Regions from separate parts of the Collimonas rhizosphaerae genome, predicted to be linked through region 1. Evidence: predicted binding sites of a transcription regulator. Region 1 holds the regulator's gene; each other region holds the start of a gene.
The links. The regulator sigma-54, encoded in region 1, starts transcription at its own class of promoters, with help from an activator protein. The targets are predictions, from matches to a motif close to TGGCANGNAANCTGCTTT.
Positions count from the first base shown of each region.

Region 2: the regulator sigma-54 is predicted to act here: its motif matches at 6,240-6,257, upstream of V8G57_RS15025 (CmpA/NrtA family ABC transporter substrate-binding protein).
Region 3: the regulator sigma-54 is predicted to act here: its motif matches at 3,488-3,505, upstream of glnA (type I glutamate--ammonia ligase).

Region 1 is NZ_JBANDC010000004.1:283,301-291,062, reverse strand. It holds gene V8G57_RS07655 (type IV pilus secretin PilQ) at 1-746, shown strand, start outside; gene aroKB (bifunctional shikimate kinase/3-dehydroquinate synthase AroKB) at 810-2,534, shown strand; gene V8G57_RS07645 (deoxyguanosinetriphosphate triphosphohydrolase) at 2,531-3,694, shown strand; gene V8G57_RS07640 (DUF4197 domain-containing protein) at 3,787-4,476, shown strand; gene hpf (ribosome hibernation-promoting factor, HPF/YfiA family) at 4,586-4,936, opposite strand; gene V8G57_RS07630 (RNA polymerase factor sigma-54) at 5,092-6,573, opposite strand; gene lptB (LPS export ABC transporter ATP-binding protein) at 6,677-7,423, opposite strand; gene lptA (lipopolysaccharide transport periplasmic protein LptA) at 7,420-7,762, opposite strand, start outside.
Region 2 is NZ_JBANDC010000009.1:213,467-221,228, forward strand. It holds gene V8G57_RS14995 (OsmC family protein) at 270-716, shown strand; gene coq7 (2-polyprenyl-3-methyl-6-methoxy-1,4-benzoquinone monooxygenase) at 719-1,345, opposite strand; gene V8G57_RS15005 (DUF3025 domain-containing protein) at 1,395-2,204, opposite strand; gene cobA (uroporphyrinogen-III C-methyltransferase) at 2,237-3,007, opposite strand; gene V8G57_RS15015 (ABC transporter ATP-binding protein) at 3,027-3,839, opposite strand; gene ntrB (nitrate ABC transporter permease) at 3,857-4,651, opposite strand; gene V8G57_RS15025 (CmpA/NrtA family ABC transporter substrate-binding protein) at 4,813-5,985, opposite strand; gene V8G57_RS15030 (ANTAR domain-containing response regulator) at 6,375-6,995, opposite strand; gene pyrC (dihydroorotase) at 7,138-7,762, opposite strand, start outside.
Region 3 is NZ_JBANDC010000005.1:104,158-111,919, reverse strand. It holds gene V8G57_RS08695 (branched-chain amino acid ABC transporter substrate-binding protein) at 1-150, shown strand, start outside; gene lhpH (trans-3-hydroxy-L-proline dehydratase) at 290-1,300, shown strand; gene V8G57_RS08685 (delta(1)-pyrroline-2-carboxylate reductase family protein) at 1,322-2,260, shown strand; gene V8G57_RS08680 (GNAT family N-acetyltransferase) at 2,257-2,751, shown strand; gene V8G57_RS08675 (rhodanese-like domain-containing protein) at 2,791-3,255, opposite strand; gene glnA (type I glutamate--ammonia ligase) at 3,682-5,097, shown strand; gene V8G57_RS08665 (DUF4124 domain-containing protein) at 5,308-5,805, shown strand; gene glnL (nitrogen regulation protein NR(II)) at 6,059-7,141, shown strand; gene ntrC (nitrogen regulation protein NR(I)) at 7,252-7,762, shown strand, end outside.

The DNA.
Region 1 (7,762 bases):
TCTTGATCGAAGCCCGCATGGTGGAAGCGAATGATGGCTTTAGCCGTAATCTCGGCGCCAAGCTTGGTTTTGGCTTTAATGGCAAAAATGTCACTGCAGGCGGCACTCAAACCGCGACGGCGTCGACTGGCACGCTTCCAATCATAGGAGGAAATTCGGTGAATTTGCCGGCCAATCCTAGCACTGGCACGGCAGGTTCGCTGGCTTTGACCCTGTTCAATTCCGCTGCATCGAAATTCATCAGCCTGGAGTTGTCGGCGCTGGAAGCGGACGGGCAAGGCAAGATCATTTCCAGTCCGCGCGTTGTCACGGCTGACCAGCAGAAGGCTCTGATTGAACAAGGTGTTGAAATTCCATACCAAAACGCCACCAGCAGCGGAGCCACATCGGTTGAGTTCAAGAAAGCTAACCTGAAACTGGAAGTTGTGCCGCAAATCACTCCTGACGGCAATGTCATTTTGACAGTAGATGTGACGAATGACAGCGTCGGCGCCACGGTTCCAGGCGGTGTGGCTATCAATACCAAGCATGTCCAGACCCAGGTCCAGGTTGAAAATGGCGGGACGGTGGTGATTGGCGGTATTTATACCCAGACGATTTCAAACGATATTACTAAAGTGCCACTGCTTGGAGATATTCCGGTTCTGGGTTATCTTTTCAAACAAACGGCAGTTGTTAACAAACGAACTGAATTATTGATTTTCCTGACACCGAAAATCGTCATCGACCGGCTCGCTGGGCATTAATTGCACAGAAGACACCGGCCTGGCGCCGGTGTCTGTATTTTGAGCAAAAGGTTGAGTGGTGAAATGGTGCGGTACACAGGCAATATCTTTCTGGTAGGCCTGATGGGCGCGGGCAAGACTACGGTTGGCCGCGCTCTGGCAAAAAAACTCAACAAGCTATTCATTGATTCGGATCACGAAATCGAGGCGCGTACCGGCGTCTCGATTCCTTTGATTTTCGAGATAGAAGGCGAAGAGAGCTTCCGCCAGCGCGAGACGGAAGTGATACGCGACCTCAGCGGCAGGCGCGGCATCGTGCTGGCCACCGGCGGCGGCGCTGTCATGCGGCCGGAAAACCGCGAATACCTGAAAAACCGCGGCACCGTGATTTACTTGCGTGCCAGCATCCACAACATCCTGCAGCGCACCAGCCGCGACAAGAACCGGCCGCTATTGCAAACAGCCGATCCGCGCCGGCGCCTGGAAGAACTGTCACGGCAGCGAGAGCCGTATTATCGCGACGTGGCCGACATTGTCATCGACACTGGCCGACCTAACGTACAATTCCTGGTACACAGCATCCTGAGCCAGCTGGAACTGCTGCCCGACGAGCCTGAAGCAGGATCGGGCACGGTTAGCCAGGCTGGCGCTATCACCCCTATTTCAGCAAATTCTTTTATGAACCAGCAGTCGCCCCCTCCGGCCCCGGCGCCGACCATCACGCTCCAGGTAGAACTGGGCGAGCGCAGCTACCCGATCGAGATCGGACCGTCGCTGCTGAACGACCGTGAGCGGATTGCGCGCCTGATCATCGGCAAGCAGGTCGCCGTGGTGACCAACACTACCGTCGCGCCGCTGTACCTGCAAGGGTTTAGCCAGGCGTTGAAAGACGCCGGCAAGAGCGTGCTGGAAATCATATTGCCGGACGGCGAAGAAGAAAAGAACTGGGCCAGCCTGATGCAGATCTTCGATCGGCTGCTGAGCGCAAAATGCGGCCGCAAGACGACCTTGATCGCCCTGGGCGGCGGCGTTATCGGCGACCTTACCGGTTTCGCTGCTTCGGCCTACATGCGCGGCGTGCCGTTCGTGCAGATCCCGACTACCCTGCTGGCGCAGGTCGATTCCTCGGTGGGCGGCAAGACCGGCATCAACCACCCGCTCGGCAAAAACATGATCGGCGCCTTCTACCAGCCGCAGGCAGTGATCGCCGATACCATGACCTTGCACAGCCTGCCTGAGCGCGAGCTGTCGGCCGGGCTGGCGGAAGTGATCAAATACGGCGCGGTGATCGACGCCGAATTCTTCAAATGGATAGAGAGCAATATCGGCAAGCTGATGGCGCGCGATAACGTTGCCCTGGCTTACGCCATCCGCCGCTCCTGCGAGCTGAAAGCCGACGTGGTCAGGCAAGACGAACGCGAAGGCGGCTTGCGCGCCATCCTGAATTTCGGCCATACCTTCGGCCATGCGATCGAGTCCGGCCTGGGCTACGGCAAATGGCTGCATGGTGAAGCGGTCGGTTGCGGCATGGTGATGGCGGCTGACCTGTCGCACCGGCTTGGGCACATCAGCGCCGTCGACAAGGAACGCGTCAGTGCGCTGGTGCGCGCCGCCGGCCTGCCGACCGAGGCGCCCAACCTCGGCGCTCAGCGCTGGCTGGAGCTGATGCAGGTCGACAAAAAGAACGAAGACGGCCAGATCAAGTTCATCCTGATGAACCCCTTGGGCGGCCATCTGGTCACCGGCGTGCCGCAAGAAGCACTGCTGGCGACGCTGCAGCAGCTAGCCTCGGGAGATTTGCCGCGATGAACCCGGAAGCGCTTCTCGCTCAACCTCTCGCCCCCTATGCCGCACATTCTGGGCTGTCGCGAGGACGCCTGTTCGAGGAAACGCCACCTAGCGCCCGCAGCGAGTTCCAGCGCGACCGCGACCGCATCATCCATTGCACCGCATTCCGCCGCCTGGAATACAAGACCCAGGTTTTCGTCAACCATGAGGGCGACCTGTTCCGCACGCGCCTGACGCACAGCATTGAAGTGGCGCAAATCGCCCGTTCGATTGCGCGCAACCTGCAACTGAACGAAGATTTGGTTGAGGCGATTTCACTGGCCCACGACCTGGGGCATACGCCATTCGGCCATGCCGGCCAGGATGCCCTGAATGACTGCATGGAGGCGCATGGCGGCTTCGAACACAACCTGCAGAGCCTGCGGGTGGTCGACAAGCTGGAGCAGCGCTACGGCGCTTTTGACGGCCTGAACCTGATGTTCGAGACCCGCGAGGGCATCCTGAAGCACTGTTCGCTGGCCAACGCCAGGAAGCTGGGCGATATCGGCGAGCGCTTCATCCAGCGCAAGCAGCCGAGCCTGGAGGCGCAAGTCGCCAACCTGGCCGACGAGATTGCCTACAACAACCACGATGTCGACGACGGATTGCGTTCGGGCCTGCTGACGCTGGAGCAGATGAACCAGATAGATTTTTATGCAACCCACAGCCGCGAGGTCGAGCGGCTGTACCCTGGCCTCGGCGGGCGCCGCGCGATCAATGAAACGGTGCGGCGCATGATCAACGCCTTGATCACCGACCTGATCCAGACCTCGCAGCAGCGCATCCTGGATGCCCGCCTGCAGAGCGTTGACGAGGTGCGCAATGCGCCGCCCCTGATTGCATTTTCCGACGGCATGGCGCAACAGGCAGCGCTGCTGAAGCGCTTCTTGCGCGAAAACCTGTACCGCCACTACCTGGTCAATCGCATGACGGCCAAGGCGCGCCGCATCGTCGCCGAACTGTATGCCTGTTTCAGCGCCGAGCCGACCTTGCTGCCGCCCGACTATCAGCTGGGCCAGCCCGGCACGGCCGGAGCAAGCCCGCAGGCGCGCGCGATCGCCGATTACATCGCCGGCATGACCGACCGTTACGCGATACGCGAGCACAGGCGTTTGTTCCTGGTAGACGAAGGCCATCTCTGACATGCGTACCACAGGGATTTCCGGTCCCTTGCTCTAAACGCAACAAGTTAGGGTAGACTTTGTCGTTTTCCAATCATTTCATGAGGATCGTTATGCGCCGCGTATACCAAACAGCAGTGACCCTGACCCTGGCAGTAACCGCTTCCGCCGCGCTTGCCTTGTCCTTAAGCGACTTGAGCAACCAGGACGCCAGCAGCGGCCTGAAAGCTGCGCTGCAAAAAGGCGCGGATGTCGCGGTGTCCAAACTGGGCGTCGAGAATGGCTTCCTGAACAACGACAAGGTCAAGATCGGCTTGCCCAGCGTGCTCGATAAAGCCATGCCGCTCTTGAGGATGACCGGCCAGGGACAGAAACTGGACGACCTGGTGGTGTCGATGAACCATGCCGCGGAACAGGCAGTGCCGTTGGCCAAGCCGCTGCTGTTGAATGCAGTGAAATCGATGTCGGTGACGGATGCAAAAAACATCCTGACCGGCGGCGATACTTCGGTGACAGACTTCTTCAAGGCAAAGACTTCGGCGCAACTGGGCCAGAAATTCCTGCCTATCGTCAAAGGCGTGACCGACCGCAACGGCTTGTCGGCGCAATACAATTCGGTCATGGGGCAAGTCGGCAAGACCGGCATGGTGCCAGCCCAGCAAAGCACCGTTGAAGGTTACGTCACGCAGCGTGCGCTGGACGGCCTGTACACCATCATCGGCGACGAAGAGAAAGCGATACGGCAGGATCCGGTCGGCGCCGGCAGCGCGATTATCGGCAAGGTGTTCGGCGCATTGAAATAAGGACGCGCCGCAGCGATAAACAATAATATGGTTTGACAATAACAAAGGGCGCATTGACTGCGCCCTTGTTCATTTATTGGCGCGAGCCACACAGCTCGCGCAGGTCGGATCAGGTCGCGGCGGGGAGTTCTTCCGGCAGGTGCTTGATGGCATCATGCTGGTGGTCTTGCATCTTGTCCTTGTATTTGATCACCTGGCGATCGAGCTTGTCGATCAGGGCGTCGATGGCGGCGTAAAGATCGTGGGCAATGCTTTCGGCATGCAAATCTTTTCCTTTTACGCGCAGGTTGATTTCCGCTTTTTGGCGTTTTTCTTTTTCAGTAATCTTGTCGACCGTCAGGATCACGCTGATATCGATGACCTGGTCGAAATGGCGTTTGATACGCTCTAGTTTGCTTTGTACGTATTCGCGAATGGCAGGGGTTAACTCGAGGTGATGCCCACTGATGGTGAAGTTCATACAGCGCTCCTATCAAGAATATTGCTGGCGGTCCGGAGCTGGATACGCAGGATCTTTAGGCGGACGGTCCGAAAACAGACAGTCCTGGCAAGAACCAATGAAACCCGCTTCGTCTGGACACAGCAAGGGTAAGCTTTACAATCAAACCAGAAGAACTACAAGGCCTTGCGTAAATTAACAGACGGAATTTTCAGTGCTTCGCGATATTTTGCGACGGTGCGGCGGGCTACCACCATACCTTGTTCCGCAAGCATGTCGGCAATCTTGCTGTCAGAGAAAGGATTTTTTGTATCTTCCGCTCCTATCAATTGCTTAATGAGTGCCCTGATTGCCGTTGAGGAAGCCTCTCCACCTGCCTCAGTAGCAACATGGCTGCCGAAGAAATACTTCAGTTCAAACATCCCGTGGGGAGTGAGCATGTATTTCTGAGTGGTTACACGAGAAATAGTACTCTCGTGTAGTCCCAGTGTATCAGCTATTTCACGCAACACAAGCGGCCGCATGGCCACCGCGCCGTGCGAAAAGAAATTCCTCTGGCGTTCCACGATGGCTTGCGCCACGCGCAGGATGGTGTCGAAGCGCTGCCGCATATTCTTGATCAGCCACTTGGCTTCCTGCAGCTGCGAAGTGAGCGCGCCGTCGCCCTTGCTTTGCTTCAGAATGTTGGCATACAGGACATTCACCCTGAGCCTTGGCATGACGTCATTGTTGAGCATGACCTGCCAGCCCTGCTTGCTGCGCCTGACGATCACGTCGGGCACGACGTAGTCGGAAGTGTTGGCGGCGAACGGCGCGCCGGGGTGCGGATTGCACTGCTTGATGACTGCCTGCGCTTCGCGCAGGTCTTCGTCGTCGCAATCGAGCGCCTTCTTGATTTTATTGAAATCGCGTTGCGCAAAAAGCATCAGGTGATCTTGCACGATCGCCAATGCAAGCCGGCGCGTGACAAATGGCACTTTGATAAAACGCCTGATCTGCAAGCTCAGGCATTCCGCCGCATTGCGGGCGCCGACGCCTGCCGGGTCGAAACTCTGCACCATCTTCAGCGCCGTCGATAATTCCTCGATGGCGATTTCCAGTTCCGGCGGCAGCCGCTCCAGGATTTCTTCCAGCGATTCTTCCAGGTAGCCGTTGTCGTCCAGCGCATCGATGGTCAGCTCGACCAGGGCGCGGTCACGCAAGTCGTGCAGCGTTTCGCGCATCTGCTGCAGCAGATGTTCGCGCAAGGTGGATTCGTGGGCTTCCAGCTGCGGCCGCGCATCTTCGTCATCCGGGGTTTTTGAACTGCGCGCGACATCGTCGAAACTCCATTCGCTGTCGCCGCTTTCCGGGCCGCTCTCGGCGGCCGGCGGCGTGTCCAGCCCGGTTTCGCTTTCGCTCGGCGAGCTGCTCACTTCGCTGTCGCCCACCGGGGCATCCATGGTCGACGCGGTGCCGCTGATGGCGCCGTCCGCCAGCAAGCGTACGGAATTGTCGAGCGGGTCGTCGACCCGCTCCAGCAGGGGATTGTCCGACAGGATCTGTTCCAGCTCCTGGTGCAGTTCGAGCGTGGACAATTGCAGCAGCCGGATAGACTGCTGCAACTGAGGTGTCAGCGCAAGATGCTGCGAGGTGCGTAGCTGGAGTGATTGTTTCATGGCTTCCGTGCAGACAATTCACTGGTATTTCTTTATTCGGGGCAGGCTGCCGCAGCGCGGCGCATTCCCTTGCCCCCGACCGTTCGGGCATATCTCGATGAAGCTACATGCGGAAATGCTCGCCCAGGTATACGCGCCGCACCGACTCGTCGGCGATGATGTCGTCCGGACTGCCGCTGGCCAGCACGCTGCCCTGGTTGATGATGTAGGCGCGATCGCAGATGCCCAGTGTTTCGCGCACATTGTGGTCGGTGATCAGCACGCCTATGCCGCGTTCCTTGAGGAAGCGGACGATGCGCTGGATCTCGATCACGGCGATCGGATCGATCCCGGCAAACGGTTCATCCAGCAGGACGAAGCGGGGATTGGTGGCCAGCGCGCGGGCGATTTCGACCCGCCGGCGTTCACCGCCCGACAGCGACAGCGCCTGGTTTTCACGCAGCTTTTCGATTTGCAGCTCGTGCAGCAGCTTCTGCAGCTGCTCGTCGATTTGAGCCTTGGTGAGCGGCTTGCCGTTGGGACGCTGCAGTTCCAGCACGGCGCGGATATTGTCTTCCACCGTCAGCTTGCGGAACACCGATGCCTCTTGCGGCAGGTACGACAGGCCGAGCACTGCACGCCGGTGGATAGGCAAGCGTGAAATGTCGACGCCGTCGAGGTCGATCTCGCCGCCGTCCGACGGCACCAGGCCGACGATCATGTAGAAAGAAGTAGTCTTGCCGGCGCCGTTGGGGCCCAGCAGGCCGACCACTTCGCCGCAATGCACTGTCAGCGACACGTCGTGGACTACCTGGCGCGCGCCGTAGCTTTTCTGCAGGCCTTTGACGATCAGGGTGCTGGGAGCTGTCATTGCGGAGCTTTCGGGCGCGGCTGGATGACGGCGCGTATGCGTCCGGCGCCTGCCTGGCTGTTGCCGTTGACGGTATTGTTGACCGAATAGAATTCAGTGCGGCTGTCGTAGGAAATGAATTCGCCGTTCACTTCGTCGGTTGGTTTGTCGCCTTGCAGGCGGCGCATCTGCGCCTTGGAAAACAGCTTGGTGATTTCTGTCTTGCCGTCGTATTCGATGCGTTCGGCATGGCCGTCGATCCACAGGTCGGGGCCGCCGTCGCGTTTTTGCTTGAACGTGGCGAGCTTGCCGGGATCTGCGTACAGGGTGGCGAACTGGTAGCCGGACGGATCGGTAGTC
Region 2 (7,762 bases), on a different contig from region 1:
GATAAAAGAAAACCCGAACTGCGCACTTGGGCATCGGGTTTAAATCCACTCCTGTGGAGGGTGGAGGAGACATGGCGTCAATTGCCGGAAATCAATTCCGCAACCGTTAGATTGATCTTAGCAAACAGAATGGTGCATCGCAAGGTAAAGAATCGCGGGCTCATCCAAAAACATGGCCCCGTTTTCTTTTTGCCAACCCGCTCCCGTCCAGGCTACATCCGTCAAGAGCAGTTAGAATATTGCGACACAACCACTTCCCACGAGATCATATGGAATGCACAGTTCGCTGGACCGGTTCGTCCGGCATGACATTTTTGGCAGAAACCGGCTCCGGCCATGTATTGGCGATGGACGGCGCCCCTGACGGCGGCGGCCGCAACCTGGCGCCGCGCCCGATGGAAGTGGTGCTGGCCGGCACCGGCGGCTGCACCGCTTACGACGTCGTGCTGATCCTGCGCAAAAGCCGCCAGGATATCCGCGGCTGCGACGTCACGCTGAAATCGGAACGGGCGGAAACGGAACCCAAGGTATTCACCAAGATCCACTTCCATTTCACCGTACGCGGCCGCAACCTGAAACCCAACCTGGTCGAGCGCGCAATCAAGCTGTCGCACGAAAAATACTGCTCAGCCTCGATCATGCTGGAAAAAACCGCCGCGATCACCCATTCCTTCGAGATCGTCGACGACCTGGCCGAAGCGGCCGCCGAAGCCTAGCCTCAAATGTGGTAAGCGACCGTCGTCATCACTTTCGACATCGCCTGCATCACCTTTTGCACCGGGCGCGGCATTTCGGCTGCGCCCAGCGACCGCGCCGCCTCGCCATGGGCGATTTCATCGTCGCGCATCTGTTCGACGATAGCGCGCGACTTGGCGTCCTGCAGCGGCAGCTGTTCCAGGTGGCTGCTGAGATGCGCCTCAACCTGGCGCTCGGTTTCCGACACAAAACCCAGGCTCCGGGCATCGCCCAGGCGCGCCGCCAGCGTTCCTAGCGCATAGGATCCGGCATACCACAGCGGATTGAGCAAACTGACGTGCGAACCCAGCTCGCGCAGGCGTTCCGCAGTCCAGGCCAGGTGGTCTTCCTCTTCCCTGCCCGCCGCGGCAAATTGCTGCTTGATCGGATCGCCTTGGGCGAAGCGGCCCTGGGCGTCGTACAGCGCCTGCGCGCAGACTTCGCCGACGTGATTGACCCGCATCAGGCCGGCGCTGTGGCGCTGCTCGGCCGCATCCAGCACACCGTCGGCCGCCTGCAGCGCCGGATTCGGGCGCGAAGCCGACGCTTGTCCGGTGATCACCCGCAAGGCGTTGTCGAAATCGGCGATGGCTCTGTCCAGGAATAGCATGCGAAGAATCACTTTTAAAATTAGGTAGGTGGATTTTATCAGGCTGGCTTCAATTGCCGCGCTTGGGGCGGAACACCGCGGCGTCGGCATAAAAAGCCTGGTCCTGTCCCTGGCTCCAGTCCGGCACGCCGAGCACCGGCAGCGGCGTCAGGCGGCCGATCAGCGCGTCTTGCTGCGCCAGCTCGGCGGCAACGTGCCGGTCGATCCATTCGCGCCGCAGGTTATCGCTCAACCCGTAATAAGATTCCGGCACGCGCAGCACCAGGGTATGCGCGGTTATCGCCTTGTATGGCTGCACCAGTTTTTCCAGCAAGGCGTGGCCAAACAGCCAGACCTCGGCTGCGCCGCCAAACATGGCGCCTTGCTCGATAAACACCTGCTGCCATTGGTGCTGGCGCAATGCGGCGCTCAGCGACTGCCCCGCGGCATTGTCCGGCACCAGCAGCAAGGCGGCATTTTCGTCAAAGATGGTGGCGGCATCGCGCGCCGCGCCGCGCGGCTTGCTGCTGCCGGAGACGGTCCCGGCCTTGGCCAGCTCGGCGGCCTGCAGCGCATTCAGGCGCGCCTTGACGGCCGGGAACGACAGCCAGATCAAGGCGTTCAGGAAATCGTGGAGATTGTCGCGGGTCGGCACTTTGCCGCTGCTGCCGATAAATGACTCGTAGGCGGTCGCCGCAGGCAGCTCGGCCTGTGCCACAAAGCTGACCGGCAAACCCTGGTAGTTGCGGATGTCGCGCTCTCGGGCGGCCGTATTCAATGCCTGCCGCCAGTCATCGGCGACGCTCAGGCGCTGGCCAAGCAGGTGAAACGGCTTGAGCCAGGGTTGTGACCAATCGACGAGGGCGGCAGGAGTAGGCATTTGCCGCGCATTTTACCTCGCGCGCATGCGGCTCAGCCCACTGCCCGCTGCAAATTGTCCAGGCCGATATTGGCGACAGCATCGGCGCAACGCACCACTTCGCCGATAACGATAATGCTGGGGCTGCCGAGCCCGCTGTCATGCAAGGCTTGCGGCAACTGCGCGAGAGTGGTCAGCAGTTGCGCCTGCGTAGCCAAGGTCGCCGACTGGATCACCGCCACCGGCATGGTTGCGGCCATGCCGGCCTGCAGCAGGCTGCGCTGCAACTGCGCGCAGCGGGCCACTCCCATGTACACCACCAGCGTCATGCCGGCCGCCACCAGCGCCGTCCAGTTCGGCTGGGCGCTCTCGCTCTTGCCATGGCCGGTCACGAAAATCACGCCCTGGCTATGGTCGCGATGCGTCGCCGCAATGCCGATGCTGGCCGCGGCCGCCATGCCGCTGGTAATGCCCGGCACCACTTCGACCGCCACCCCTTGCCGCTGCAAATGCGCGCGCTCTTCGCCGCCGCGGCCGAACAGATAGGGGTCGCCGCCTTTCAGGCGCACCACGCAATGGCCTGCCTGCGCTTCCAGCACCATCAGGCGTTCGATGAATTCCTGCGAGGTCGACTGGCAACCGCCGCGCTTGCCGACATGGATCACCCGTGCGCTGTCTTGCGCATGCACCAGCACTTCGGGATTGACCAGGTCGTCCACCAGCAGCACATCGGCTTGCGCGATGGCCCTGGCAGCCTTCAGCGTCAGCAGGTCCGGATCACCTGGTCCGGCGCCGACCAGCATCACTTTACCTTGCGGTTTCATCATAGGTTCCTGGTTTCCCTCAGGCCGCCTGCGCGGCCGGATGGGCTTGTTTGCGATACAGGAATTCCAGCACCGAGGTCCGGTACTCGGCATACAAAGGATCCTGCGCCAGCGCCACGCGTTCACGCGGCCGCGCCAGCCTCACCTGCACGATATCGCCGATGGTGGCGGCCGGACCGTTGGTCATCATCACGATGCGGTCGGACAGCAGCACCGCCTCATCGACATCGTGGGTCACCATCACCACCGTCGATCCGGTCTTGGCGACGATCTTCAGCAGCTCGTCCTGCAAATGGGCGCGGGTCAAGGCGTCCAGCGCGCCGAACGGTTCGTCCATCAGCAGCACCTTGGGCTCCATCGCCAAAGCGCGGGCGATGCCGACCCTCTGTTTCATGCCGCCGGAAATTTCATGCGGGCGTTTTTGCCCGGCCGCCGTCAATCCCACCATCGCCAGCGCGGCCTTGGTGCGCTCCTTCAAGGCACTCTTGTTTTCGGTGGCGGCGAACACGCGCTCCACGCCGAGATAGATATTTTCGTGGCAGGTAAGCCAGGGCAGCAGCGAATGGTTCTGGAACACCACCGCCCGTTCCGGCGATGGTCCGCCGATTTCACGGCCGGCGCAAATCAGCACGCCGTCGCTCGGCAGCAGCAAACCGGCGATCAGGTTCAGCAGGGTCGACTTGCCGCAGCCGGAATGGCCGATCAAGGTCACGAACTCGCCCTTGCGCACCGTCAGGTTGATGTCGCGCAGTGCGTGGAACTGGCCCTTGCTGGTGCTGAACACCATTTCAGCCTGGTGGATATCGATGAATTTGGCGTCGCGCTGTTCCATGTTTTCCCCGATGTCAGTTAGTTCGATACTTGCTCATAGGTAAACGCCTTGGCCAGAGCCACCAGCAATTGCTCCAGCACCAGGCCGACCACGCCGATCACTACTATCGCGATGATGATGTGCGGCACGTTGAGGTTGTTCCATTCATCCCAGACCCAGAAACCGATGCCGACGCCGCCGGTCAGCATTTCGGCGGCGACGATCACCAGCCAGGCAGTGCCGATCGCCAGCCGCACGCCGGTCAGCATGTACGGCAATACCGAAGGGAACAGGATCCTGGTGATGACTTTCCATTCCGACAGGTTCAGCACGCGCGCCACGTTCATGTAATCCTGCGGCACCCGCTGCACGCCGACAGCAGTGTTGATGATCATCGGCCAGATCGAGCAAATGAAGATGGACCAGATCGCCGCCGGATTGGCCGACTTGAACACCAGCAGGCCGATCGGCAGCCAGGCCAGCGGCGATACCGGTTTCAGCAAGCTGATGATGGGACCGAACATGCTGGAGAGGAACTTGAAGCGGCCGATCATGAAGCCCAGGGGAATCCCCACCAGCGCCGCCAGGCCGAAGCCGACGCCGACCCGCTGCAGTGAAGCCAGGATATTCCAGCCTATGCCCTGGTCGTTAGGGCTGGTCCGGTAGAACGGATCGGCAAACAGCTTGAGCGCTTCCTGCAAGGTCAGCAGCGGCGTCGGAAACTGGCTGTTGCTCATCGCGATGATCTGCCACACCAGCACCAGGAACGCCAGGCCAAGCAACGGCGCAACGATGCTCATCAGCCAGGACGGCATGCTGCTGCGGCGGTTCATTTTCGGCAGCGGGCGCGGAGCGGCGACCGCGGCTTCAGCCACAACCTCGGTTGCCTTGCTATCCATTGCTGCCGCCTGGCGATTGGCATTTGCCGCCGTGTCCATGATTGCGCTCATAGTGACTCTCCAATAAATCGCGGTTCATAAACGTCTGGATTTATTTATGCACGGATCTTGAAAGATGCGGCATAGGCTTGCGGATTCCTGCCGTCCCACACCGTGCCGTCCATCAGCTTCGAGCTCCGCAGCGGGTCTTTCGGCAGCGGCGTGTTTGTCATCGCCGCCGCATCCTTGTAGAGCGCGATCTGGCTGACCGACTTGGCCACCGCCAGGTAGTCCGGGTCGCTTTTCAGCAAACCCCAGCGCCGGTGCTGCGTCATGAACCACATGCCATCCGACAGGTAGGGGAAATTGACCAGGCCGTCGTTGTAAAACTTCATGTAGTTCGGATCGTCCCAGGTCTTGCCCAGGCCGTTCTGGTAACGGCCCATGATGCGCTGGTCGATCACGTCCTTGCTGGTGTTGACATACGATTTGTCGGCGATCGCTTCGGCCATCTTGTTCTTGTTGGCGAGCGAAGCATCGATCCATTTCCCCGCTTCCAGCACGGCAGCGATCAAGGCGCGGCAGGTGTTCGGATTCTTGGCGGCAAACTCGGCGGTAGTGCCCAGCACTTTTTCCGGATGGTCTTTCCAGATTTCCTGGGTCGTGATGGCGGTAATGCCGATGCCATCGACGATCGCCCGGTGGCCCCAAGGCTCGCCGACGCAAAAGCCGTCCATGTTGCCGACCCGCATGTTGGCCACCATCTGCGGCGGCGGCACCGTAATCACCTTGGCGTCCTTGAGCGGATTGACGCCGTTGACGGCCAGCCAGTAGTACAGCCACATGGCGTGGGTGCCGGTCGGGAAGGTCTGGGCAAATGTATATTCGCGCTTGTCGCTGGCCATCAGCTTGGCTAGCGACGGCCCGTCCACAGCGCCTTTGTCGGCCAGCTTCTTGGACAGCGTGATGGCCTGGCCGTTATTGTTGAGCCCCATCAGGATCGCCATGTCTTTCTTCTGGCCGCCTATACCCATCTGCACGCCGTAGATCAAGCCCGACAGCACATGCGCGGCGTCGAGTTCGCCGTTGGCCAGCTTGTCGCGCACGCCGGCCCATGAGGTTTCCTTGCTGAGGATGATCTTGATGCCGTATTTTTTGTCAAAGCCGAGCAGCGACGCCATCACCACCGACGCGCAATCGGTCAGCGGGATGAAGCCTATCTTGACCTCGGTTTTTTCCGGCTTGTCCGAGCCTGCGGCCCAAACACCGGTGCTGGAAAGTCCTAACATGCTGGCTCCTGCCGCGAGAGTCGCGGTCTGTAATAGTTGACGGCGCTTGCCGTCGACAAGCGTGTTCGGCGTGTCCGGGGTGTTTAGCTGCAGTGCATTGCTTGCTTCCATCGCATGGCTCCAGATTGTTTCCGGCAACAAAAAAGGCGTCATCCCGCGCTGGACAAGCCATGCGGAAAGACACCTTTGTCTTATGCGGAAACGGCCGCCGTTAGCCGATTCCAGCAGCGCCAGCGTTGGCGCCTGAAATGGACTATGCAAACCACGTGCCAGGGATTTTTACCGGGGGAAATGCAGGACCGTGCCGGTTTTCCGCTCAAAAAGCGCACCGGCCTTGTGCAATGCACCAAACCAGCTCGCGGCAACCGCGCGTCCAGTTCACGGCCTGGTCAGCCCAGCAGGTCGGCAGCGTCGATAATGCGTTGCGCCACTTCGGACAGCTTGAGGTTCTTGTCCATCGCCAGCCGCCGCAGCTTTTGATATGCCTCCTGCTCCGTCAGCTTATGGTGATCCATCAGCAAACCCTTGGCCCGGTCCAGCAACTTGCGTTCGGCCAGCTTCAGCTTGGTGTCGGACAGCTCCGCCAGCAGCTTCTGCTCTTGCCGGAAGCGCGCCAGAGCGACCTCCAGCACCGGCTTGATGCGCGCCGTCTGCAGGCCGGCCACGATATAAGCGGAGACACCGGCCGCCATCGCCGCATCCATGCTGGAAGTTTTTGCATCCTCGGTAAACAGGACGATCGGGCGGCGCGCATCGCGTGTGGCGATCACCACGTGCTCAAGCACGTCGCGCGCATCGGATTCAGCATCGATGATGACCATGTCTGGTTGCAACTGGGCAATTCTCTCTGGCAGGTACAGGTCGGCCGGAAGTGAAGCGACTATGTTGTAGCCGGCCTCCAGCAAGCCGATGCGCAAAGCCTTGCCGCGCGCGGCTTGCGCCTCGAACGCGGGATCGTCGTCACCCTCGATGGCGACCGGATTGACAACAACGATACGTAGACTTTGCATGCTTGAACCTGGATCCGAAGGCGAATCGGTGAGCTACGGTTAGACAGGATGGAAGGCCGGTTTTATCCGTTCCTGCCATTCAAGCAAGCAAAAATCGCACCATGTCGATGCAAAAGGTAAAAAGCGGAGGTGTTAAATGACCCTACGCCAGTTGCCAATCTATCGTCTCGCCGCCGTTCAGCGGCACCAGGGTAGTCTCGCCCAGCGGCAATTCCGCCGGCAAGGTCCACGACTGGCGCTCCAGCGTGACCGTGCCCTGGTTGCGCGGCAGATTGTAGAAATCGGGGCCGTTGAAGCTGGCGAACGCCTCCAGCTTGTCCAGCGCGCCGGCCTGGTCGAATGCCTGCGCATACAGCTCCATCGCATGCAGCGCGGTATAACAGCCGGCACAGCCGCAGGCGTGCTCTTTCAAACCCTTCGGATGCGGGGCTGAATCGGTGCCGAGGAAGAAGCGCGTGCTGCCCGACGCCACTGCCTGCACCAATGCTTGCCGGTGCTCTTCTCGCTTCAGTACCGGCAGGCAATAATAATGCGGCCGGATGCCGCCCTTGAAGATTTCGTTGCGGTTATACAGCAGGTGATGCGCCGTGACGGTGGCCGCCACCGGCCCGCTTGCGCTCTCGACGTATTGGGCGGCGTCCTTGGTGGTGATGTGCTCGAACACCACTTTCAGTTCCGGCATGTCGCGCCGCAACGGCTGCATCACACGATCGATGAAAACCGCTTCGCGGTCGAAGATATCGATTGCAGGATCGGTCACTTCGCCA
Region 3 (7,762 bases), on a different contig from region 1:
CCTAAGCAATACGTCTCGGCGCTGGAAAAGATCCACTACAAGGGTGTCGCCGGTGCTTATGAATTCGACGCCAACCACGACCTGAAGCAATCGCCGGTAACCGTGTTCCGCTTCAAGGGCGGCGTGCCGGAAGCGCTCACCAGCTACTAAGCAGCTAGCGGGCAGCAGCCCTGGCAGCCCCGCTGCCAGGCGTGTCGCAAAAAGTAAGGCAAGGCGGGAGGCGCTGCGCGCTTTCCGCCTGCATCAAGATGCAGCGCGAACCTTCTCGGCTCTCTCATACAAGATTCCCATGCTAAGTTACACACGAACCATCCACACGGTCGATGCGCACACCGGCGGCGAACCGCTGCGCATCGTCATTTCCGGCCTGCCGCCGGTGCCGGGCAAGACCATCCTCGAGCGCCGCAGCTGGCTCAAGGCGCAGCGCGACGATGTGCGCCAGTTCCTGATGAACGAGCCGCGCGGCCATGCCGACATGTACGGCGCCTACCTGTTGCCGCCGGTTACGCCGGCCGCCGATTTCGGCGTGATCTTCATCCATAACGAAGGTTACAGCGACATGTGCGGCCACGGCATCATCGCGCTCGGCAAGGTGCTGGTGGAGCTCAACCATGTAGAACGCACCGTGCCGCTGACGCGCATCGGCTTCGACACGCCGGCCGGTTTTATCGAAGCCCAGGTCGAGTGGGACGGCCAGCGCGCCGGCGCCGTCACCTTCCGCAATGTGCCGGCGTTCATCTACCGGCGCGATGTCGAAGTCGAGACGCCGAGTTTCGGCAAGGTGACGGGCGACATCGTGTTCGGCGGCGCCTTTTATTACTACATGAATGCCGACCAGGCTGGCGTCAAGATCAAGCCGGAGCAGGTGCGCGGCCTGATACAGCTGGGCGCGGAAACCAAGCAGGCGGTCAAGGACCAGGTGGCGATCCGGCATCCGCTGGAGCCCGGCCTGGATACCCTGTACGGCACCATCATCGACGGTGCGCCGAACGGCGCCGGCGCCGACCAGGCCAATGTCTGCATCTTCGCCGACCGCGAAGTGGACCGTTCGCCGACCGGCACCGGCACTTCCGGCCGTGCCGCCCAGCTGTTCCTGCGCCAGAAACTGGCGCTGAACCAGGTGCTGGTGAATGAGAGCATCGTCGGCAGCTGTTTCCGGGTGCGCGTGACCGGCGCCACCAAGGTCGGCGAGTTCGATGCGGCGCTTACCGAAGTCACCGGCGATGCGCACATCATGGGTTTCAACCAGTGGGTGCTGGAAGACAGCGATCCGTTTCCGCAAGGTTTCTTCTTGCGCTGATTAATTTGGACGGCCTGACTTATGAAAATCCTCGACGCTGACAGCACCGCCGCCGCCTTGCCCTATGCCGAACTGGTGCCGGCGCTGGTAAAGGTCGCGCGCCAATTGCGCGAAGGCGAGATCAACGCACCCGAACGCATGGTGGTGGAAATCGACAAGGCCAGCGTGCTGCTGTGCATGCCGGCTATCGCCGCTGACATCGGCATGACCAAGCTGATCACCGTGCACGCCAACAATGCGCAATTCCAGTTGCCGGCGATCCAGGGCGAAGTGGTGGTGTTCGACGCCGCCAGCGGCCGCCGGCTGGCGCTGTTGCACGGGCCTACCGTTACCGCGCGCCGGACTGCGGCGGTAAGCCTGCTCGGCATCGAGGCGCTGCTGCCGTCCAGGCCGAAGTCCGCATTGCTGATCGGCACCGGAGTGCAGGCTATCGCCCACGCCGACGGCTTGGTCGAGTATTTCGGCGTCAATCAATTCTGGGTCGCCGCGCGCGACCTGCAGAAGACCCAGGCGTTTTGCGACGCCTTGCAGCTGCGCCATCCGCAGATTGCGGTCAAGGCCCTGGCCGCCGCCACGCTAGCCACCGATTTACCGCACACCGATGTCTTGATTGCCTTGACCACCTCGCGTACCGCGGTGATCCCGGCCCATGTCGCGGCAACCACGCTGGCGATCGGCGTCGGCGCCTTCAAACCGGACATGGTCGAGTTCCCGCCCGAGCTGCTGCACAGCCGCACCGTGGTGGTCGACTGCCTGGCCGGCGCCAGGCATGAAGCCGGCGATCTGCTGCAGGCGCAGGTCGACTGGAGCAAGGTGCGCGAACTGCCCGATGTGCTGGCGCACGGCTTTGTCCAGCAGGCCGTCTTGCCGGTATATAAGACCGTCGGCCAGGCCGCCTGGGACCTGGCGGCTGCGCGCGTGGCGATCGCATCGCTGGCGCGCACGGAACAGGCGACATGATCCGCAGCGCGGTGCAAGCCGACGGCATGAGCCTGACCGCGCTGTCGATCCAGGTCTGGCTGCATGCCTATGCCACCGAAGGCGTCAGCGATGACCTGGCGCGCGAGGTGCTGTCGACTTTCACGCCAGAGTATTTTCGCGAGATCATCGCTGATCCCGATTGCCGGCTGTTCGTCGAAGTGGATGGCGAAAACCTGCGGGGCTATATCCTGCTCGGCCTGGACTCGCCTTGCGCGGAAAAAAACTACGGCGGGGTCGAGGTCGACACGCTATACGTGCAGGAGCACTTCCATGGCCGCGGCATCGGCCGCGCGCTGCTGGACCATGCCCGCGGCAGCGCCGGCGACCGGCTCTGGCTTACCGCCTGGGCTGGCAATGTACAGGCACTGGGTTTTTACCGCGCCTACGGTTTCACCGATATCGGCACTGCCTGGCACGAATTCGAAGACCAGAAATACGAGAACCGGATACTCGCCTACCAGGCCAACTGAATCCGGCGCCCAGGCGCGCCAGCCTGCCGGGCAATTCCCTCAAGCTCCCAGCCAAGGCAAACCGGCCTTGCACCAGCCGTTGATGTTCTTGCGGTGGCCATTGTTGTCCTTGTCCCCTTCGAAGCCTTCCAGGATATTGAAACAGTTGCTGTAGCCGTTTTCGGTCGCCAGCTTGGCCGCGTGCTGCGAACGTACGCCGGAGCGGCACAGGAACAGCAGCGGCGTTCCTTTTTCAGCGATCTGCGCGAGCTGCGCCAGGAAATCGGGATTTTGCACGCCGCCGGGGTATTGCGACCATTGCACCGCCGCATGCTGCGGATCGCGGATCGAAACCCGGCCGACCCAGTCGCGTTCGGCATTGGTGCGGACATCCACCAGGATCGCGGCGACTTCCGCCTGCAGCAAGGCAAACGCCTCGCTCGGGGTGACGGCGCCGGCATAGGGCAGGTGGTCATTCTGGCCACGTTGGCGGGCGGTGGCCAGGAGTTCGTCGGTAGTGGGCATGGTGTATCTCCAAAAAGTGTTTTTTAAACAAGTGGCTATTCAATATCCCGAGTGCACCGTTATGGTGCCAATCCCTGGCTCGTCAAGATGCAGGCACTAAAACGGTGCTTGCATTTTCCTGTGCACCATAACGGTGATTTGCGATAACCGGATCAACTCCGGAAAAACGCAATACAGCCTTCTAAACCAGCTAATTACCGGATCGAATAAGCGTGCCGCAATGAAAGGATGGTGGCATGGATTCTGCTATCATCCTGCACTGAGTTCTGGTCGTACTGAATTGCTGTCCGGTCATAGTTTGCTCAATACCTGTACATCATGATGTTACTGCGACGCTGAAGACTGCGCGCAACAGATCCTGAGCAGGGCGCACAATTTAAAAACCGTAGTACTTTTTTACAAGTACTTTCATCTTAGGAGATTCACATGGCAATGACGGCCGCAGAAGTCTTGAAAATGGCAAAAGACAACGAAGTCAAATTCGTTGATTTTCGCTTCGCTGACACCAAAGGCAAGGAACAGCACGTAACTGTCCCTGTCTCTCATTTCGATATCGATAAATTTGAGTCGGGTCATGCATTTGACGGTTCTTCTATTGCTGGGTGGAAGGGTATCGAAGCTTCCGACATGTTGTTGATGCCGGACCCTAACACCGCGAACATCGACCCGTTCATGGAAGAAACCACATTGTTCATGCAATGTGACGTCATCGAGCCATCCGACGGCAAAGGCTACGACCGCGATCCGCGTTCGATCGCCAAGCGCGCTGAAGCCTACCTGAAATCTTCCGGCCTGGGCGATACCGCCTATTTCGGCCCGGAACCTGAATTCTTTATTTTCGACAACGTCCGCTGGGGCGCAGACATGTCCGGCTGCTTCGTCAAGATCGGTTCGGAAGAAGCATCGTGGAGCACCGGCGCCGAACTCGAAGGCGGCAACACCGGCCACCGTCCAACCGTCAAGGGCGGCTATTTCCCTGTGCCTCCGGTCGACAGCTTCCAGGACATGCGTTCGGAAATGTGCCTGATCCTGGAATCGCTGGGCATCCCGGTTGAAGTGCATCACCACGAAGTTGCAGGCGCCGGCCAGAACGAAATCGGCACCAAGTTCTCGACCCTGGTCGAGCGCGCCGACTGGACCCAGAACCTGAAGTACGTGGTCTGGAACGTGGCCCACACCTACGGCAAGACGGCGACTTTCATGCCTAAGCCTATCGTTGGCGACAACGGTTCCGGCATGCACGTGCACCAATCGGTCTGGAAAGACGGCAAGAACCTGTTCGCCGGCGACGGCTATGCCGGCCTGTCCGAATTCGCGCTGTTCTACATCGGCGGCATCATCAAGCACGCCAAGGCGCTCAACGCGATCACCAATCCAGGCACCAACTCGTACAAGCGCCTGGTTCCAGGCTTTGAAGCACCGGTCAAGCTGGCCTATTCGGCGCGTAACCGTTCGGCTTCGATCCGTATCCCGCACGTAGCGAATCCAAAGGGCCGCCGCATCGAAACCCGTTTCCCGGATCCGCTGGCTAACCCGTACCTGTGCTTCGCAGCATTGCTGATGGCAGGCCTGGACGGCGTGCAGAACAAGATCCATCCGGGCGAGGCAGCATCGAAAGACCTGTACCACCTGCCGCCAGAAGAAGACGCGCTGATCCCTACCGTTTGCGCTTCGCTGGAAGAAGCACTGGAAGCGCTGGACAAGGACCGTGAGTTCCTGACCCGCGGCGGCGTATTCAGCGACACCATGATCGATGCCTACCTGGACTTGAAGAAGCAGGAAGTCCAGCGCTACCGCATGACGACTCACCCGATCGAATTCGACATGTACTATTCGGTATAAGTCGGTTCGCAAGTTTGCACCTCCGCTCTTGCCAGTTGCAAGGGCGGACTGCAAGATAAAGGACAGGGAACTCCCTGTCCTTTTGTTTTTCTCACACGCTTGTTTTCATCGCCTGCATATCGCAAACTATATTCTGCAGGATGGTTTGTCATTGCATGTTTCTTGACATAAACTAGCGGCTCGATTGAATTGCCATTGCGAAGAAAGTCTATGAAGCGTCTTTTATCGGGATTTCTGCTATTGGCGGCCGTCAGCATGGCCGCAGGCACTGCTTACGCCCAAAGCGAGGTTTACCTTTGCGTGGACCAGAACGGCGTCAAGGAATACAAGAACACGGGTGACACCAAGGGCTGCAAGCGCGTCAGCCTGCCGCCGCTGACCGTGACTTCATCGAGCAAGCCGCCACGCGAAGGCACTGCTGCCAGCAAGCCGGCGGCCTCCACCCCGACCGACTTTCCGAAAGTCGATAACGGTACGCAAAAGGCGCGCGACAACGACCGCCGCCAGATCCTGCAGGACGAGCTGAAGAACGAACAGCAGCGCCTGGCCAATCTCAAGAAAGACTACAACGACGGCACGCCGGAGCGGCAAGGCAACGAGAAAAACTACGCCAAGTACCAGGAGCGCGTGGCGTCGATGAAAGAAGACATTTCCCGCAGCGAGAAAAATATCGATGCGCTCAACCGGGAACTGTCGAATCTGAAGTAACCAACGGCATGGTATCAACCTTGCTTAATGGATAAGGCCGCCGATGCGGCCTTTATTTTTGCCTACCCGGTTTAAGATAGAGCAGAGCCGGACGCACCATAATGTGGCGATCCTGCATATTACCCACCGACATCGCTTACAAAGCTTGTTATGCTCGGAAAATGCACTATTTCAATCACACTCGCAGTCTCAATGACGCCGGCGCGCCGCGCCTCGCTTTGCCTGGGCCGGGCTTTTTGACAAGGATGCCAGGATGCCAATAAAAACCGCCGAACGGAACGTGCTCGCCAGCCTTGACCTGCTGGCTTCCGCGGTGCTGGTGCTGGACCAGCACGGACGCCTGGTGTTTGCCAACGCCGCCGCGGAAAACCTGCTGGAAAGTTCCAGCCGCCTGCTGCAGCAGCAGACGCTGTCCGACCTGTTCCTGAACCCGGACCAGCTGCTGGCGATTTTCGAACAAGCCTTGCAGCACCAGTTCGACGACTCGCGCCAGGACCTGATCCTGGAACGCGTGGGACGCGAACCGCTGTGGGTCGACACCATCGTCACCGCGCTCGACAACCCCGAGATGCCGGTGCTGATCGAGTTGCGGGAGAATGTACAGCAGCTCAAGCTGGAGCGCGAGGAGCGCCTGATCGACCAGAGCCAGGTCAACAAGGAACTGATTCGCAACCTGGCCCATGAAATCAAGAATCCCCTGGGCGGCATCCGCGGCGCCGCCCAGCTGCTGGAGCTCGAACTGCCGGAGCGCCACGTCAAGGAATTGCGCGAATACACGCAAGTCATCATCAAGGAAGCCGATCGCCTGCAGACCCTGGTGGATCGCCTGCTGGCGCCGCACCGGCTGGCGCAGATCGTGGGCGACGTCAATATCCACGAGGTATGCGAGCGGGTGCGCAGCCTGATCGTGGCCGAATTCCCGAGCGGCCTGAGCATCAAGCGCGATTACGATCTGTCGATCCCGCAGTTCCGCGGCGACAAGGAACAGCTGATCCAGGCCATCCTCAACATCGCGCACAATGCCGCGCAAGCGTTGCAGGAGCGCATCAAGGCGGGCGATGCCGAGCTGGTTTTCCAGAGCCGGGTAGTGCGCCAGGTGACGCTGGCCAAGGTGCGTTACCGGCTGGCACTAGACTTGCATATCATCGACAATGGACCTGGCATCCCGGCCGAGATTCAAGAACGCATTTTCTACCCGCTGGTGTCGGGACGCGACGGCGGCAGCGGCCTGGGTTTGACGCTGGCGCAAACCTTTGTACAACAGCACATGGGCGTCATCGAATGCGAAAGCCGGCCGGGATATACAGATTTCAGAATCCTGATACCTCTGCCTTGATGGCTGCCTGCAAACGGTGCCTGCAAGTAGTTGACAGGCTGTAACAGCGAGGCCGTCATTGCGCTGATAAATAGTTTAACGGACTGCGCTCCTGGCGCAGCACAAAACACATGAAACCAATCTGGATTGTTGACGACGACGAATCGATTCGATGGGTGCTTGAAAAAGCGCTGGCCCGCGAAAACCTGAGCACCAAGAGTTTCTCCAATGCGCGCGATGCGATCGAAGCACTGCAATCGAGCACGCCGCAAGTGCTGGTCTCCGATATCCGCATGCCGGGCGCTTCCGGCCTGGAGCTGCTGCAAACCGTCAAAGCCAAGTTTCCCGGCGTGCCGGTGATCATCATCACCGCTTTTTCCGACCTGGATTCCGCGGTTGCCGCATTCCAGGGCGGTGCTTTCGAATACCTGGCCAAGCCTTTCGATGTCGACAAGGCGGTCGAACTGATACGGCGCGCGCTGGAAGAAAGCTTGCGCGAGGCCAACGTCGAGCAAGCCTCTGCCGAGACGCCGGAAATCCTGGGGCAGGCGCCGGCCATGCAAGACGTGTTCCGTGCCATCGGCCGCCTGTCGCAATCGAATGTGACGGTGCTGATCACCGGCGAATCGGGCACCGGCAAGG